DNA from 3 places in the Silvimonas sp. genome. Region 2 is predicted to be linked to each of the others. Evidence: predicted binding sites of a transcription regulator. Region 2 holds the regulator's gene; each other region holds the start of a gene.
The links. Region 2 encodes FNR, which switches genes on or off when oxygen is low (the NO sensors DNR and NnrR bind a similar motif). Its sites were predicted from a motif close to TTGATNNNNATCAA; they were not measured.
Positions count from the first base shown of each region.

Region 1: P4L78_RS04885 (FeoA family protein) is a predicted target of FNR. The motif match lies at 1,729-1,742, and genes of this name have one in related genera.
Region 3: P4L78_RS18860 (peptidase U32 family protein) is a predicted target of FNR. The motif match lies at 2,442-2,455, and genes of this name have one in related genera.

Region 1 covers NZ_JARLJK010000059.1:60,580-65,313, forward strand. Annotated here, with positions in the region: gene feoB (ferrous iron transport protein B) at 1-1,404, opposite strand, end outside; gene P4L78_RS04885 (FeoA family protein) at 1,407-1,661, opposite strand; gene gltB (glutamate synthase large subunit) at 2,194-4,734, shown strand, end outside.
Region 2 covers NZ_JARLJK010000122.1:356,696-361,429, forward strand. Annotated here, with positions in the region: gene dnaE (DNA polymerase III subunit alpha) at 1-744, opposite strand, end outside; gene P4L78_RS14360 (YjfB family protein) at 867-1,082, shown strand; gene P4L78_RS14365 (phasin family protein) at 1,264-1,818, shown strand; gene P4L78_RS14370 (hypothetical protein) at 1,938-2,645, opposite strand; gene fnr (fumarate/nitrate reduction transcriptional regulator Fnr) at 2,659-3,405, opposite strand; gene hemN (oxygen-independent coproporphyrinogen III oxidase) at 3,623-4,734, shown strand, end outside.
Region 3 covers NZ_JARLJK010000142.1:160,872-165,605, reverse strand. Annotated here, with positions in the region: gene P4L78_RS18870 (SCP2 sterol-binding domain-containing protein) at 1-442, opposite strand, end outside; gene P4L78_RS18865 (U32 family peptidase) at 436-1,326, opposite strand; gene P4L78_RS18860 (peptidase U32 family protein) at 1,386-2,384, opposite strand; gene P4L78_RS18855 (carbohydrate kinase family protein) at 2,595-3,536, opposite strand; gene P4L78_RS18850 (catalase) at 3,957-4,734, shown strand, end outside.

The DNA.
Region 1 (4,734 bases), on a different contig from region 2:
ATAGCTGGCGTGTTCCGATGGGTAATGGGTAAGGAACCACACCAGCAATACCCCAACCACAATCATGGTCGAAGCCATGCGCAGGAAAGAACGGGTTTCGCCCCAGCCGCGAGCGCGAATCTGCCTTAGCAACGGCATGCGGAACGGTGGCAATTCCAGTGCAAAAGGCTCGCTGGAGGCAAAGCGTTTGCGGAAGACCCAGGCCGAACCGAGCGCGATGACGATGCTCGCTAGATACAACCCTAGCAACACCCACGGCGCCTGCGTTGGCGTGAACAGCGCCGAAGATAGAAACAGAAAAATCTGCAACCGCGCTGAACACAACGAGAACGGAATAGTGAGCATGGTCAGCTTGCGCGCGTTGGGATCGCGGATCACCCGCGTGCCCATCAACGCGGGCACGTTGCAGCCAAAGCCCATCAGCAGCATGACAAAACCACGGCCATCCAGCCCCAGGCGGCTCATCAGGCCATCCATCATGAAGGCGGCGCGGGCAAAATAGCCGGAGTCTTCAATGATCGCCATCAGCGAGAAAAACAGGAAGATCAGCGGGGCAAAGGTCAGCACCGTGCCCGCGCCGTCGAACAGCCCGTCGAGCAAGGCGCCGCGTACAAATTCGGGCGCACCGGCGAGTGCGGGTTCCAGCCAGGTGTGTTTGATCCAGTCCATGCCGCTGCCCAATGCATCCTGGAGCGGAGAACCAATGGCAAAGGTGAGCTGAAACAAGATGAACATCATCAAGATAAATAGTGGCAAACCAAGCGCCGGGTGCAGAATCCAGCGGTCCAGTTTCTCGGTCATGCTCGCCGGCATGGTCGGCGGACGGGAGACAAAGGCATGATGCAGCCGGGTTTCTTCGGCATGGAATGCCGTAGCCGCTTGCAGGCTGGAGAAATCAAGCTGGATATCGCCGTTCAGCGCAATGTGCTGGCTGATGGCGGTTTTCAGTTCTGGCACGCCCTGGCCCAGTTTGGCCGAGATCGGCAATACCGGGCAGCCCAGTTGGGCCGATAGCCTGGCGTAGTCGATGACGATGCCCGCGCGTTTGGCTTCGTCCGTCATATTGAGCGCGACAATCATCGGCGCGCCCAGGGCTTTCAATTGCAAAGCCAGTGCGAGTTGGCGATCCAGTTGGGTGGCGTTCAGCAGCACCACAATGGCGCTCAGTTCGGTATTGGCCAGAAACGCCTGCGCTACGCGTTCGTCTTCAGCGCCGCCTGATAAATCATAAATACCCGGTAGATCGACCAGTTGCACCATGCTGCCGCCCAGCAAAATACGATGCGTGGCCAATTCAACCGTGAGCCCCGGCCAGTTGGCGACGCGGGCATTGCCACCGGTGATACGGTTGAATAGTGTGGATTTGCCGGTGTTTGGCATGCCAACGAGCGCGATCCGTTTCATGATCAGGCCTCGTTACGCTGGATGGGCAGGGCGGAGATTTCGACTTCAATGGCGCGGGCGTGTTCCCGGCGCAACATCAGTTCAGTGTTGCCAATTCGCACTTGCAACGGCCCGCCAAGCCAGCCGCGCCTGAGTACTGTAAGCTCGCGCTCCGGGCGTAATCCCATGGCAAAAAGACGTTGGGTAAGTTCGGCCGGAGTATGTAGTTTTAATACACGAGCGGGCGTTTGCAGCGGCAGATCGAAAAGCGGACACATGGGTGATTTCCGGTTTCAAGAATCATTCTCAATTATTGAATCATGATTACCCGGAAGAAGCTGTGCATTGATACCTATCAAGCCTGTGCCTTGGCAGGTAAAAATCACAGTGGCATATGGTGTGTAGTTTGCTGATGCGTGGCTGACTCGCTGCATACATAAAACGATGTAGTCGAAGGCCGTGCACTAACAAAATCGCGTTTCCCGACAAACGTCAGGGTGTTTGCACTAATTTCTGTCATTTTTTAGAAAAAATGCCTCTGATCGGGGCGCAATTTCTGGCAATATAATTGCCATTTTGTGCAATGCGTTATACCAACGCGCAAGGCACCGTGCGCTGGCTACCCCGCCAGCCAAGTCGACGCTAGCTCCGTGCGATCCGGACCAGCCGCTCGACCCCTGTCATGATTCGAAAATTGGACCGAGGCTGACGCAATGTCGGCCTTTTTTGACCTGCGCGCCCGAGGTACTAGAGGTTCTAGTTAAACCAGGCTGCGCTTAGCCAGAAGGAAAGAGCGTGATGGATCACGTGATGCCCCAGCAACAGGGGATGTACGATCCCGCTAACGAACACGATGCCTGTGGTGTCGGTTTCGTCGCCCATATGAAGGGCCAGAAGAGCCATTCGATCGTCGAGCAAGGGTTGTTGATCCTGAAGAATCTGGATCACCGCGGTGCCGTAGGTGCCGATCCGTTGCAAGGTGACGGCGCTGGTATTCTGATTCAAATCCCCGATGCTTTGTATCGCGAAGAAATGGCGAAACAAGGCGTCACGCTGCCCGCCTTTGGCGAGTACGGCGTGGGCATGATTTTCCTGCCGCAAGAAGCCGCCTCGCGCGCTGCCTGTCAGGAAGAAATCGAGCGTGCTGTGCGCGTGGAAGGGCAAGTGCTGCTGGGCTGGCGCGATGTGCCGGTCAACCGCGACATGCCAATGTCCCCGACCGTGCGCGCCAAAGAGCCGGTGATTCGCCAGATTTTCGTCGGCCGCGGCCCGGACGTGCTGGTGACCGATGCGCTGGAGCGCAAGCTGTATATCATCCGCAAATCGGCCAGCCACGCGATTCGCCGCCTCAAGCTCACGCATGGCCACGAGTTCTATGTGCCGTCGTTCTCCGCCCGCACCGTAAACTACAAAGGTCTGCTGCTGGCTGACCAGGTGGGCGTGTATTACAACGATCTGGCCGATGCGCGCTGCGTATCCGCGCTGGCACTGGTGCACCAACGCTTCTCGACCAATACCTTCCCGACATGGGACTTGGCGCATCCGTTCCGCATGATTGCCCACAACGGTGAAATCAACACCGTGCGCGGCAACGTGAACTGGATTACCGCCCGTGAAAAAGCCATCAGCTCGCCGGTATTGGGCAAGAGCCTGGAAAAAGTCTGGCCGCTGATTTATCCTGGCCAGTCTGACTCAGCCTCGTTCGACAACGCGCTCGAACTGTTGGTGATGGGCGGTTATTCGCTGGCGCAAGCCGTGATGATGATGATTCCGGAAGCGTGGGAAAAACACACGCTGATGGACGAAAACCGTCGCGCCTTCTATGAATACCACGCCGCGATGATGGAACCATGGGATGGTCCTGCCGCCGTGGCGTTTACTGATGGTCGCCAGATTGGTGCCACGCTGGACCGTAACGGTCTGCGTCCGGCGCGTTATCTGGTCACCAACGATGACTTGGTGGTGATGGCTTCCGAATCTGGCGTACTGCCGATCGCCGATAGCCGCATCAACAAAAAATGGCGTCTGCAGCCAGGCAAGATGTTCCTGATCGATCTGGAACAAGGCCGCATCATCGACGACCAGGAAATCAAGAACACGCTGTCCAACTCCAAGCCGTACAAAGAGTGGATCGGCAAGATTCGTATCAAGCTGGACGAAGTTCAAAGCGCCACGGAAATCCCGAAGGCGCCCTGTTCGACTGTGCTCGATTGCCAACAAGCTTTTGGTTACACCCAGGAAGACATCAAGTTCATCCTGGAGCCGATGGCCAAGAACGGCGAAGAAGGCACTGGTTCGATGGGTAACGACTCGGCGCTGCCAGTATTGTCGAACAAGTCCAAGACGCTGTATTCCTACTTCAAGCAGCTGTTTGCGCAGGTGACCAACCCGCCAATCGACCCGATCCGTGAAGATCTGGTGATGTCGCTGGTGTCGTTTATTGGTCCAAAGCCCAACCTGCTGGACCCGGCTGACATCAACCCCCCAATCCGCCTGGAAGTGTCGCAACCGGTGCTGTCGGCCGACGATATCGAAAAAATTCGTTATATCGGCAAGTACACCGGCGGCAAATTCCGCTCGCACGAACTGAATATCTGTTACCCGGCTAGCTGGGGCGCGGCAGGTATTGAAGCTCGCATGGCGTCGTTGGTGGCTGAAGCCGAAGACGCCGTGAAGAGCGGTGCCAACATCCTGATCGTGTCGGATCGCAAGATGGATCGCAACAACGTGGCGATCCCGGCTCTGCTGGCCACGTCCGGTATTCACCTGCATCTGGTGAACGAAGGCCTGCGTACCAGCACCGGTCTGGTGGTGGAAACCGGTTCGGCACGCGAAACGCATCACTTTGCCCTGCTGGGCGGGTTCGGCGCTGAAGCCGTTCACCCGTACCTGGTTATGGCAACACTGGCCGATATGGCCGGTGGCGATGCTGAAACCGCAGCCAAGTATCAAAAGAACTTCATCAAGGCCGTGGGTAAGGGCTTGATGAAGGTGATGTCCAAGATGGGCATCTCGACTTACATGTCTTATACCGGCGCGCAGATTTTTGAAGCCGTGGGCCTGAAGAAGTCACTCGTTGCCAAGTACTTCACCGGCACGCCTTCGAACATTGAAGGTCTGGGCTTGTTTGAAGTGGCTGACGAAACCTTCAAACTGCACAACGCTGCGTTCTCGACCGATCCGGTACTGGCTGACGCGCTGGATGCGGGTGGTGAGTACGCCTTCCGTATCCGTGGTGAAGACCACATGTGGACGCCGGATTCGATCGCCAAGCTGCAGCACGCCACGCGTACCGGCAAGACTGAGACATACAAGGAATACGCCAAGCTGATCAACGATCAGACCAAGCGC
Region 2 (4,734 bases):
CTGCATTTGGGCAGGTGTCTTGAAATACTGTTCTTCAGTAAAATTACGCGGGCGGCGTTTGTCCGAGACGACGTAGCCTTCCGCAATACAAGTCCGGGCTTCGTGCGCCTTGAAATCGTCCGGTGCCATAAACTGGATGGCATGGGTGGCGACGACGGGCAAATCCAGTTCGGAGGCCAGATCAAGATGGCCTTGCACGGAGACTTCGCACTCTGGCTTGCCAGTGCGTTGCAGTTCCAGGTAAAACGCATTTGGAAAGCGAGCGTGCCACCATTGCGCCAACTCTCTGGCACCTTCCAGATTGCCATTCAGCAAGGCTTGGCCGATTTCGCCCTGATGGGCGCCAGACAGACACAGCAAACCGCTGTTGTCGCCTTCATCCAGCCACGCTTTTTTAAGCTCAGCCCGTCCGCGATACTGGTTTTCCAGATAGGCCCGCGTCAGCAACTCGCACAAGCGCCCGTAACCACCGCGATCGCGCGCAACGAACAGCACGCGGGTCGGTTTGTCGCGGTCTTCTTCGTTTTCGATCCATGTATCCAGCGCCACAATGGGCTTGAGACCGGCGCTGCGGCAGGACTTATACAACTTGACCATGCCAAACAGGTTCATCAGATCCGATACGGCAACAGCGGGCATGCCTAACGCTTTGGCATGACTTACCGCGTCGTCAATGCGCACGATGCCGTCGGTTACAGAGAATTCGGAGTGCAGGCGGAGATGGATAAATGCAGGGGTATTCATAGCGCCGATTCTATCACCCCTCGCCGTGCCAGGCATGCCCCGAGGAGTGCGCGTGTGGGATCCCTCTGGCTTGCCCGGTGGCCAAAGTTACGTTATGTTGTTGATATCAATGGGAGTGTTTTATGGATTCCGCATCTTCTGCATCAACGGCAAGCAGCTTGCTTAATTCTCTGGTTCTGCAACCCGCAGCGACCAACGTGGCTGTTGGCGTCGGGGTAATGAAAAAAGCCAACGACGCGCAGGCCTCGGCAGCGCTGAGCTTGCTGCAGGCATTACCGCCGGTGCCGCAATATAACAACCCGACTAATCTGGGCAACGCGGTAGATACCAAGGCGTAATGGGGAGTCTCCCCGCGCGTGAGTTGGTGGTTCAGCCACCGGATTAAAAAAACGACCTGAGGGTCGTTTTTTTTCGTCTGAAGATTATTTTGTGCGCCGCACAAATATTGCATTGACATGTATCGGCGTTCTGCCACAATGCTTCCAGATGTTGCGTTGCACAAATCCTAAAGGAAAGATCATGACGTTTGGTTCCAACCGTTTTGCCGAAGAGTTTTCCCGCGCTCAACAAGTCGGGATCGAGCGGTCCTTGAATTACGCACAGACCTTTCTGGCCGGTGCGGAGCGTTTGTGGGGCGTGCAGCTGGGCTTTGCCAAGACTGTGGCTGCCGATAACGTTGAGGCGATCAAAGCCTTCTCGCAGACCAAAGATGTGCAAGGTGCTTTGGCATTACAGCGTGGCCTGGTCGAGCCGCTAATTGAAAAAGCCACTGCCGCATGGCGTGAATCCATTGGCATTGCGCAAGCAACCCAACAGGCCTTGAGCGAATTGGTCGAACAGCAAGTCAAAAAATCTGGCGATGAGGTGCTTTCCGGATTTGACGCATTCGCTGATCAAGCGCCCGCCGGTGCCGAAGGCATCAAAGTGTTGCGCAATGGCGTAGCGGCTTCGCTGGACGCTTATGGCACAACAGTAGCCGCTGCGCGCAAGCAGAGCGAAGAGTGGGTTGCCACTGTAGTACAGAATGTGACTAAAGCAGCGCCTGCGGCGAACGGTCGTCGCAAAGCTGCTTGAGCAAATGTTTTAACGTTTCAAAGCGCATATCTGCCGATTGCGATTATGGCCCTCTGACGAGGGCCATTTTTTTTGCCAACGCACCACCGATACTGGCTTAGCCTTGTGCTGTTGAAGTGTCAGGACGCGGTTGCGGCGGACGGGCTTGGGACGACTGGGAGTATCAGCAGCCACTGTGCTAGCTCCCTCGCCAGTGCATTAGAGCTACCTTGGAGCAAGAGGCCACTTTGCGCGGCGTGCCATGGAGTGAACGGCTCGGTGTCGAGGGCCAGGTAATCCCGCGCCTCTCGCTGCAGCTTCTCAAAACCGCCGTGAACCAGGTATTGCCAAGACTGCAGATCAAACGGCGTGCTGCCGGGTTGCTGCAACGCGCGCTGTAACCACAACCAGACCTCTCCAGACTGCATTAGGCAGGCACCGCTTGCGGTCTGCAAAAACGCGCCAGCCCCGGGGCCGCCTGCGTGAAGCCATGCGTTGGGCAGGGCTGGCGACAACGCTGCAATGATGGGTTCGGCTATTGCAAGGTCACTGTGCTTTGCACCGACAGCGAGCATCCAGCCGTAGATTTGCCCGAGGGGGTTTTGCAAGTTGCCGGCTATATCCAGCAGATGCCAGCCCTGTGCATCGGCTTGGCTTTTCCATGCCAGATATTCCGCGAGCCCTTGCGGGTTCACCAACACCAACGTGCTGTCGGGGGTGGGTGCAGGCGGCAAAGCAGTTGGAGTTTCTGCCGGAAATACCGGCACCCCCAATCCTGATCGCGCCAGGCGGCCAAGGATGGAGGATGCGAGCGCCGCTGGGGCAACCAGGCAAACTTGCGTGAGCATTGGAATCAGGCAGTCAATTGCTTTGACAGTTGTTCATCAATTGTTTCAAGCCTTCGGTGTCTTTCAGTTCGATGAGCCTGTTCTGTACTCGAATCAGACCATTGTCCTGGAAGCGCGATAAGGTTCTGCTTACCGTTTCCAGCTTCAGGCCGAGGTAGCTGCCGATTTCTTCGCGCGTCATGCGCAGATGAAAGCTGCTGTGCGAATAGCCACGTAAGGCAAAGCGCTGCGAGAGATTGAGCAAGAACGCAGCAATCCGTTCCTCTGCCTTCATATTGCCCAACAGCAGCATTACGCCATGATCGCGGACGATTTCGCGGCTCATCATCTTGTAAAGATGGCGTTGCAGGTTGGGAATACGGCGCGACATGGATTCGATTTCAGCAAAGGGCAGTTCGCATACTTCGCTATCTTCCAACGCAACTGCGTCACAAGTGTGATGGTCGGTGCTGATTGCATCCATGCCCATCAACTCACCATTCATGTGAAAACCGGTCACTTGTTCGCGACCATCTTCAGAAACGATGCTGGTTTTGAAGAAGCCGAGGCGCACTGCATAGAGTGCATGGAACGGCTCACCGGCACGGTAGAGTGCTTCGCCGCGCTTGATGGGGCGGCCCTGGCTGACCAATTGATCAACTTGTCGCATTTCTTCGGGCGACAAGCCAATGGGCAGACACAGTTCACGCAAACTGCAATTTGAGCAGGCGTGCCGCAGTTGCTTGAGGCCGGTTTCGCGTAACTGAATTGGTGACAGCATGATGTTGTTCCACTATGACTTGAAATTTTTACGCCATTGCAGCGGCACCCTTACACAATCCTGTGTGCCGCTTCATCGAATTCTGTGCCGCTTATTGAGCCAGGTCACGTATCCTCGCAGTAGATGCTAGCATCATGCGAGTCGTATTGATTTGGATCAAGTAACTATGTCCCAGATGTAGGCAAAATCTTTACCCTGTGTTTTAGGGGTAGGACAAATGCATACAACACCGTTGATCCAGCAGGTCGAATTCGATCGATCTCTTGTCGAGCGCTACGATGGCAAAGGCCCTCGCTACACGTCTTATCCCACCGCAGACCGATTTGCCGAGCTTGAAACTGCCGATTATCGCGAGATGCTGTTGCATTCGCGTGTAGGTGAGGCGGACAAGCCTGCTTCTTTATATTTTCATCTGCCGTTTTGCAATACGATTTGCTATTACTGCGCTTGCAATAAAGTGATTACCAAAGATGAATCGCAGGCAGTTAAATATACAGAGTATCTACAAAAAGAAATACAGCTTCACGTAAATATATTGCCATACCGAATGAAGGTTGGCCAGATCCACTTTGGGGGTGGTACACCGACTTTTTTGCCGGAAACCCAACTAGCCACTTTAATGCGCGCAATTAATGATAATTTCGACATTCTGACGGATGGCGAATATTCAATCGAAATTGATCCGCGCAAACTTGAATTATCAAAAATAGCGTTGCTGGCTGAAACGGGTTTTAACCGGGTGAGTGTTGGCGTTCAGGACTTTGACGAGAAAGTGCAGCGCGCCGTTAACCGGATTCAGAGTGAAGAGCAGACCCGCAAGGTGATTGACGCCGCGCGCGCTTCCGGGTTTCGTTCAGTCAGTATCGACTTGATCTATGGCCTGCCGTTCCAGTCTGTAGCTAGTGTCATGCAAACCATCGACCGGGTGCTGGACATCCATCCAGACCGCATTGCGCTTTATAATTACGCCCATTTGCCTGAGCGCTTCAAGCCGCAACGACGCATTGATACGGCCGCATTGCCCGACTCATCGGCCAAGCTGGATATACTGCATGCAGCCATCGACAAATTGACTGCCGCTGGTTACGTTTATATCGGCATGGATCACTTTGCATTGCCGGATGATGATCTTTCCATTGCCCAGCGCCGTGGTACTTTGCAGCGTAATTTCCAGGGTTATTCAACTTACGCGGAATCTGATTTGCTGGCATTTGGTGTATCCGGAATTGGTAAGGTTGGGGCCGGGTATTTTCAGAATTCAAAAAATATCGATGAGTATTACGAGATGCTCGATCGTAATCAATTGCCAATTGAGCGCGGGTATATTTT
Region 3 (4,734 bases), on a different contig from region 2:
GATGGCCGGGCGTGAGCCAGCGGGCAATGGGCTTTGGCAAGCTTTGATAGAGCGCGTCCCAATCGGTCGCATCCAGCCGGTTTTTCAGATGCAGGCCTAACTCGGTGTCGCCTTCAATCAGCAGTTTGCGCTGAAAGAACAGCGTGTCCGGATCAGCCTCGTGTCGCATCAACGCCGCCAGATCGCGCCAGTTGGCGGCCAGCGTGACCGAGGCAGGCGCGTTGCTGGCAGCAAAGCGGCGGCCATTATGGGTAAGCGTCAAACCACATCCCAGATCATGGATGGCGATGCGCACTGTCTGCCCGTTCAGCCAGGAAAAATCGTCATCCGCCCACAACCTGGGTGCCAGCCGGTTAAGTACAAAGCCAGCAACCAGCGCCGGTGGCGCTTCGGGTAAACGTGGCAGTACCTTGCGCGGCAAAGTGGTAAAGAAGTTCAGCATGCGACGCTCCCGATCAGATGTTCGATCCCGGCTTTGCCGTACCAATAACCGTTGGCAATACCTTCGGGTTGCCACGTGGCGATATCGGGCTCGACGGCTTCTCCGGCCAAAGCTGCCGCATAGGCGCGCACCCATTCTTCGGTGAAGTGCGCTTGCGGGCTGATGCGCAAAACATCCACGCCGCTGGATTTCAGCTCAGGCAGTGCGCTGAACAGACTTTGGCAAGCGGCGGACTGGGTCTGTATACCATTGATGCGCAAGAACGGCCGACCATCACGTGTGTTCACGTCCAGCCCGTCCGGATGTTCAATACAGCGAAATTCACAGGCATCTTTGCTCAGATCAAAATGCCGTGCCGTGAAACAACGGGCGGAAAAGGCCAGCGGCACATGACCATGGGCGAAAATTTCGGTGGGAATGCTGCAACTGCGTTCTGCCAGCAACTGGCGTAATGCTGCGCCGGGCATTTCTACTGGCGGCACCCAGCTGGTGGCACCACGTGCGGCGTACCAATCCAGCGTAGCGCCGTTGTAGATATTCAAATGCGGGCCAGCTACAAACGGCACGTCCGCGTCCTGGGCAATCTTGACCGCGCCAAGGTCGTTGGCTTCCAGCGCGAACCCGGCGTCGGCCAGTTTGCGCAGGCTGATCAAATCACCCGCCGATTCCAGCAATGCTTGCGACGACAACACCACAGTTTTGCCTGCTTGCTGGAGCGTTTGCGCCAATTCAATCCAGTCGGCAGTACGTAGCTCGTGGCGGCGGGCACAGACCACTTCACCCAGATAAATGATGTCCACCGGCCAGTGGGCGGCGGCGGCGTAAAAGTCGCTGACCTGGCTGCGCGGCCAGTAATACAGCAGAGGGCCTAAGGCGATTTTCATGCGCGTTTCCTTGATCATTGCTTGTTCTGGTTTGGTAGTAACCGCAGGCGTTAGCCGGTTCAGCGCCACGGCCGGTGATAGGCGCCCAGCGTTTGCTGATGCCCTTCCGAGACGTCGGTCAGTTGGCGGGTCCAGTCTGGTTTGACGGCATAACGGCTGCTGGCTGCGGCATCGATGGCCTCACGCATCACTTTGGTCACCTGGGCGGTGTAGGTCGGGCTGCGTTGGCGGCCTTCGACCTTGATGGCGGCGACGCCGATACGTAATAGCTCTGGCAGGATCGCTAGCGTGTTCAGGCTGGTAGGTTCTTCCAGCGCGTAATACGTATCACCGGAGACCTCAAAACGGCCTTTGCACAGGGTCGGATAACCAGCCGGTTCACCTTCGGCAAAGCGGTCAATCAAAATGCCGTTGAGACGGGCATTGAGCGTGCCGCCGGTTTGCTCCCAGCGCACATGCGCAGCGGGTGAGCACACGCCGTGGGTATTAGGCGATTCACCGGTCGCCCACGATGACAGCTGGCAACGGCCTTCTGCCATGACGCACAGGCTGCCAAAACCGAATACTTCGACCTCTACTTTGGTATGTGCGGCCACGTACTCTACTTGCGGCAGGGTCAGCACCCGTGGCAGCACCACGCGGGAAATCCCGAAATGATCGCGGGCCAGGTTGATCGCGTCAGCGTTGGTGGCAGAGCCCTGTACCGAAAGATGGCGCCGCAATTGCGGATGCGTGCGGGTGGCGTATTCCAGCAGACCCATATCGGCAACAATCACTGCATCTGCACCCAGGTCAGCGGCGCGATCTACGGCGCGATGCCAGTGTGTGGTTTGCCCGGCTTGCGGGTAAGTGTTGATCGCCACCAGCACTTCGCGCTGGCGCTGGTGGGCGTAATGCACGCCGTCGGTGAGCTGCTGATCGGTGAAATTGAGTCCGGCAAAATTGCGGGCATTGGTGGGGTCTTTGAAGCCGACGTAGATCGCATCGGCGCCGTGGTCCACGGCTTTTTTCAGGGCTTGCAGGCTGCCAGCGGGGCAGACCAGATGAGGAACACGCATGCAACGCTCCGCCAGAGGCAAAGCGGAGCAGCTTAGGCTGGTTGCCGTGAATGGCCCTTAATCCTGATCAAGATGAATTCTTGTAATTGGCAGGCGCCGACAAAGCGAATGCGGTGAATATCAGGTAGTGCCCAAAGCAAAGACCCGATACGCCGTCATGTACTACTGACGGCGTATCGGGTCTGAGGTTTTGCCAAGCCAGGGGCTCAGTTAACTGGGCCAGCTTTCACCAAATGCCGCTTGATAACGCTGCTTGATATCGGCCAGTTCAACGTGATGATTCTGCGCACCGCGCTGAGCGATCTTGAGTGACCCCAAGAGGGACGCCAGCTTGCCGGTGCTCGGCCAGTCCCAGCCATGGCTGATGCCGTGCAACAAGCCGGCGCGGAAGGCGTCACCGCAACCGGTCGGGTCCACCACCGCTTCGGCTTTGACGGCCGGAATGCGATAAGTCTGGCCATCGGCAAAAATCTCCGAACCCTCTGCGCCATAAGTGACGATCAATGCTTTGACCTTTTGTGCCAGTTGCGCAATCGAGAAGCCGGTCTTTTTCGACATCACTTCGGCTTCGTAATCGTTCAGGGTCAGGTAGTCGGCCTGTTCGGTCATTTCCAGCATTTCTTCGCCCGAGAACAACGGCATGGCCTGGCCCGGATCAAAGATAAACGGCACGCTAGCAGCGGCCAGTTGGCGACAGCGTTCCTGCATGCCCAGCTTGCCATCCGGCCCGACGATGCCCAGCGTGACCGGCACGCCGATTTCAGTGAGTTGCACGAAGTGCGACAGATTCATGGCGCCTGGGTGGAAGGCAGCGATCTGGTTGTCGTCCAGATCGGTGGTCACAAAGCATTGCGCGGTGAAGTGTTCTGGCAATTCTTTGATCCCGACGCGGGAGATGCCCAGTTTATCCAGGCGAGCGGCATAGGGGCCGAAGTCGCTGCCGACCGTGCCGACCATCAGCGGCTCATCGCCCAAGCCTTTCAGGCTATAGGCAATGTTGCCGGCGCAACCACCCAGTTCGCGGCGCATCTCCGGCACCAGGAACGAGATGGAAAGAATATGTAGCTGGTCGGGCAACAAATGATTTTTGAACTGGTCCTGGAACACCATGATGGTGTCGTAGGCAATGGAACCACTGATCAGGATAGCCATGATGCGCTCGGTGCTGGAAATGTTCGCATTATGCCATTGCCCTGACGCGACGGGCGCTGGCGACATGCAATGCCATTTAATCGCACGCAGTGTTTATCCAGTTCTGCATAAATCTGGGCCAAATCCGGTCTATACCGATTGCAGCGCCCCAAGTGGTTGATCCTCGCGGTCGATCAAAGCGGGCAACGGTGGTGAGTCCCAATATAGTTTTTAACTACCAAAGAAGTATGGATATTCAATTTTTATTATTGGCTGGCGTCGCCCACAATCAGTTCATCCCCTCAGGCAAGAGTGCGCATCATGCAGCTATTCAGACGCAGCGAGTGGGCAGAGCTTTGGGCGCATTACAGCGGATCGTATTAGCCGGATTGTTCATCTGTCCCAACCCTTTTCAGAGCACATAGTTCAGGAGCCTTAACCATGTCTGACCGTCCGATTCTGACGTCCAATTTTGGCCAGCCGATTCCCGATAACCAGAACAGCGTGACCGCTGGCCCGCGCGGGCCGGTGCTGCTACAAGACATTCATCTGGTGGAAAAACTGGCCCACTTTAACCGTGAGCGGGTGCCAGAGCGGGTGGTCCATGCCAAAGGCTCCGGCGCATACGGCACTTTCCGGGTGACTGCGGATATAACCGCCTATACGCGCGCCAAGCTTTTCAGTGAACTCGGCAAAGAGACCCCGGTATTCCTGCGTTTTTCTACGGTGGGTGGGGAATCTGGTTCTGCCGACACCGAGCGCGATCCACGCGGTTTTGCGGTGAAGTTCTACACGGAAGACGGCAACTGGGACATGGTGGGCAATAACACGCCAGTATTCTTCATCAAAGACCCGCTCAAGTTCCCGGACTTTATCCACACCCAGAAGCGTAATCCGCAAACGCACCTGAAAGACGCCAATGCCAAATGGGACTTTTGGTCGCTCTCGCCCGAGGCGCTGCATCAGATTCTCATCTTGTTTTCGGATCGGGGCACGCCTGATGGCTTCCGTTTTATGCATGGCTTCTCCAGCCACACCTTCAGCCTGATTAACGCCGCTGGCGAGCGCGTGTGGGTGAAGTGGCATTTCAAGAACAAGGCCGGCATCAAGAATCTGCACCCGAGCGAAGCGGGCCGCCTGGCCGGGGCCGATCCGGATTACGCCCAACGTGATCTGTTCAACGCCATCGACAAGGGGGACTTTCCCAAGTGGCGTGTCT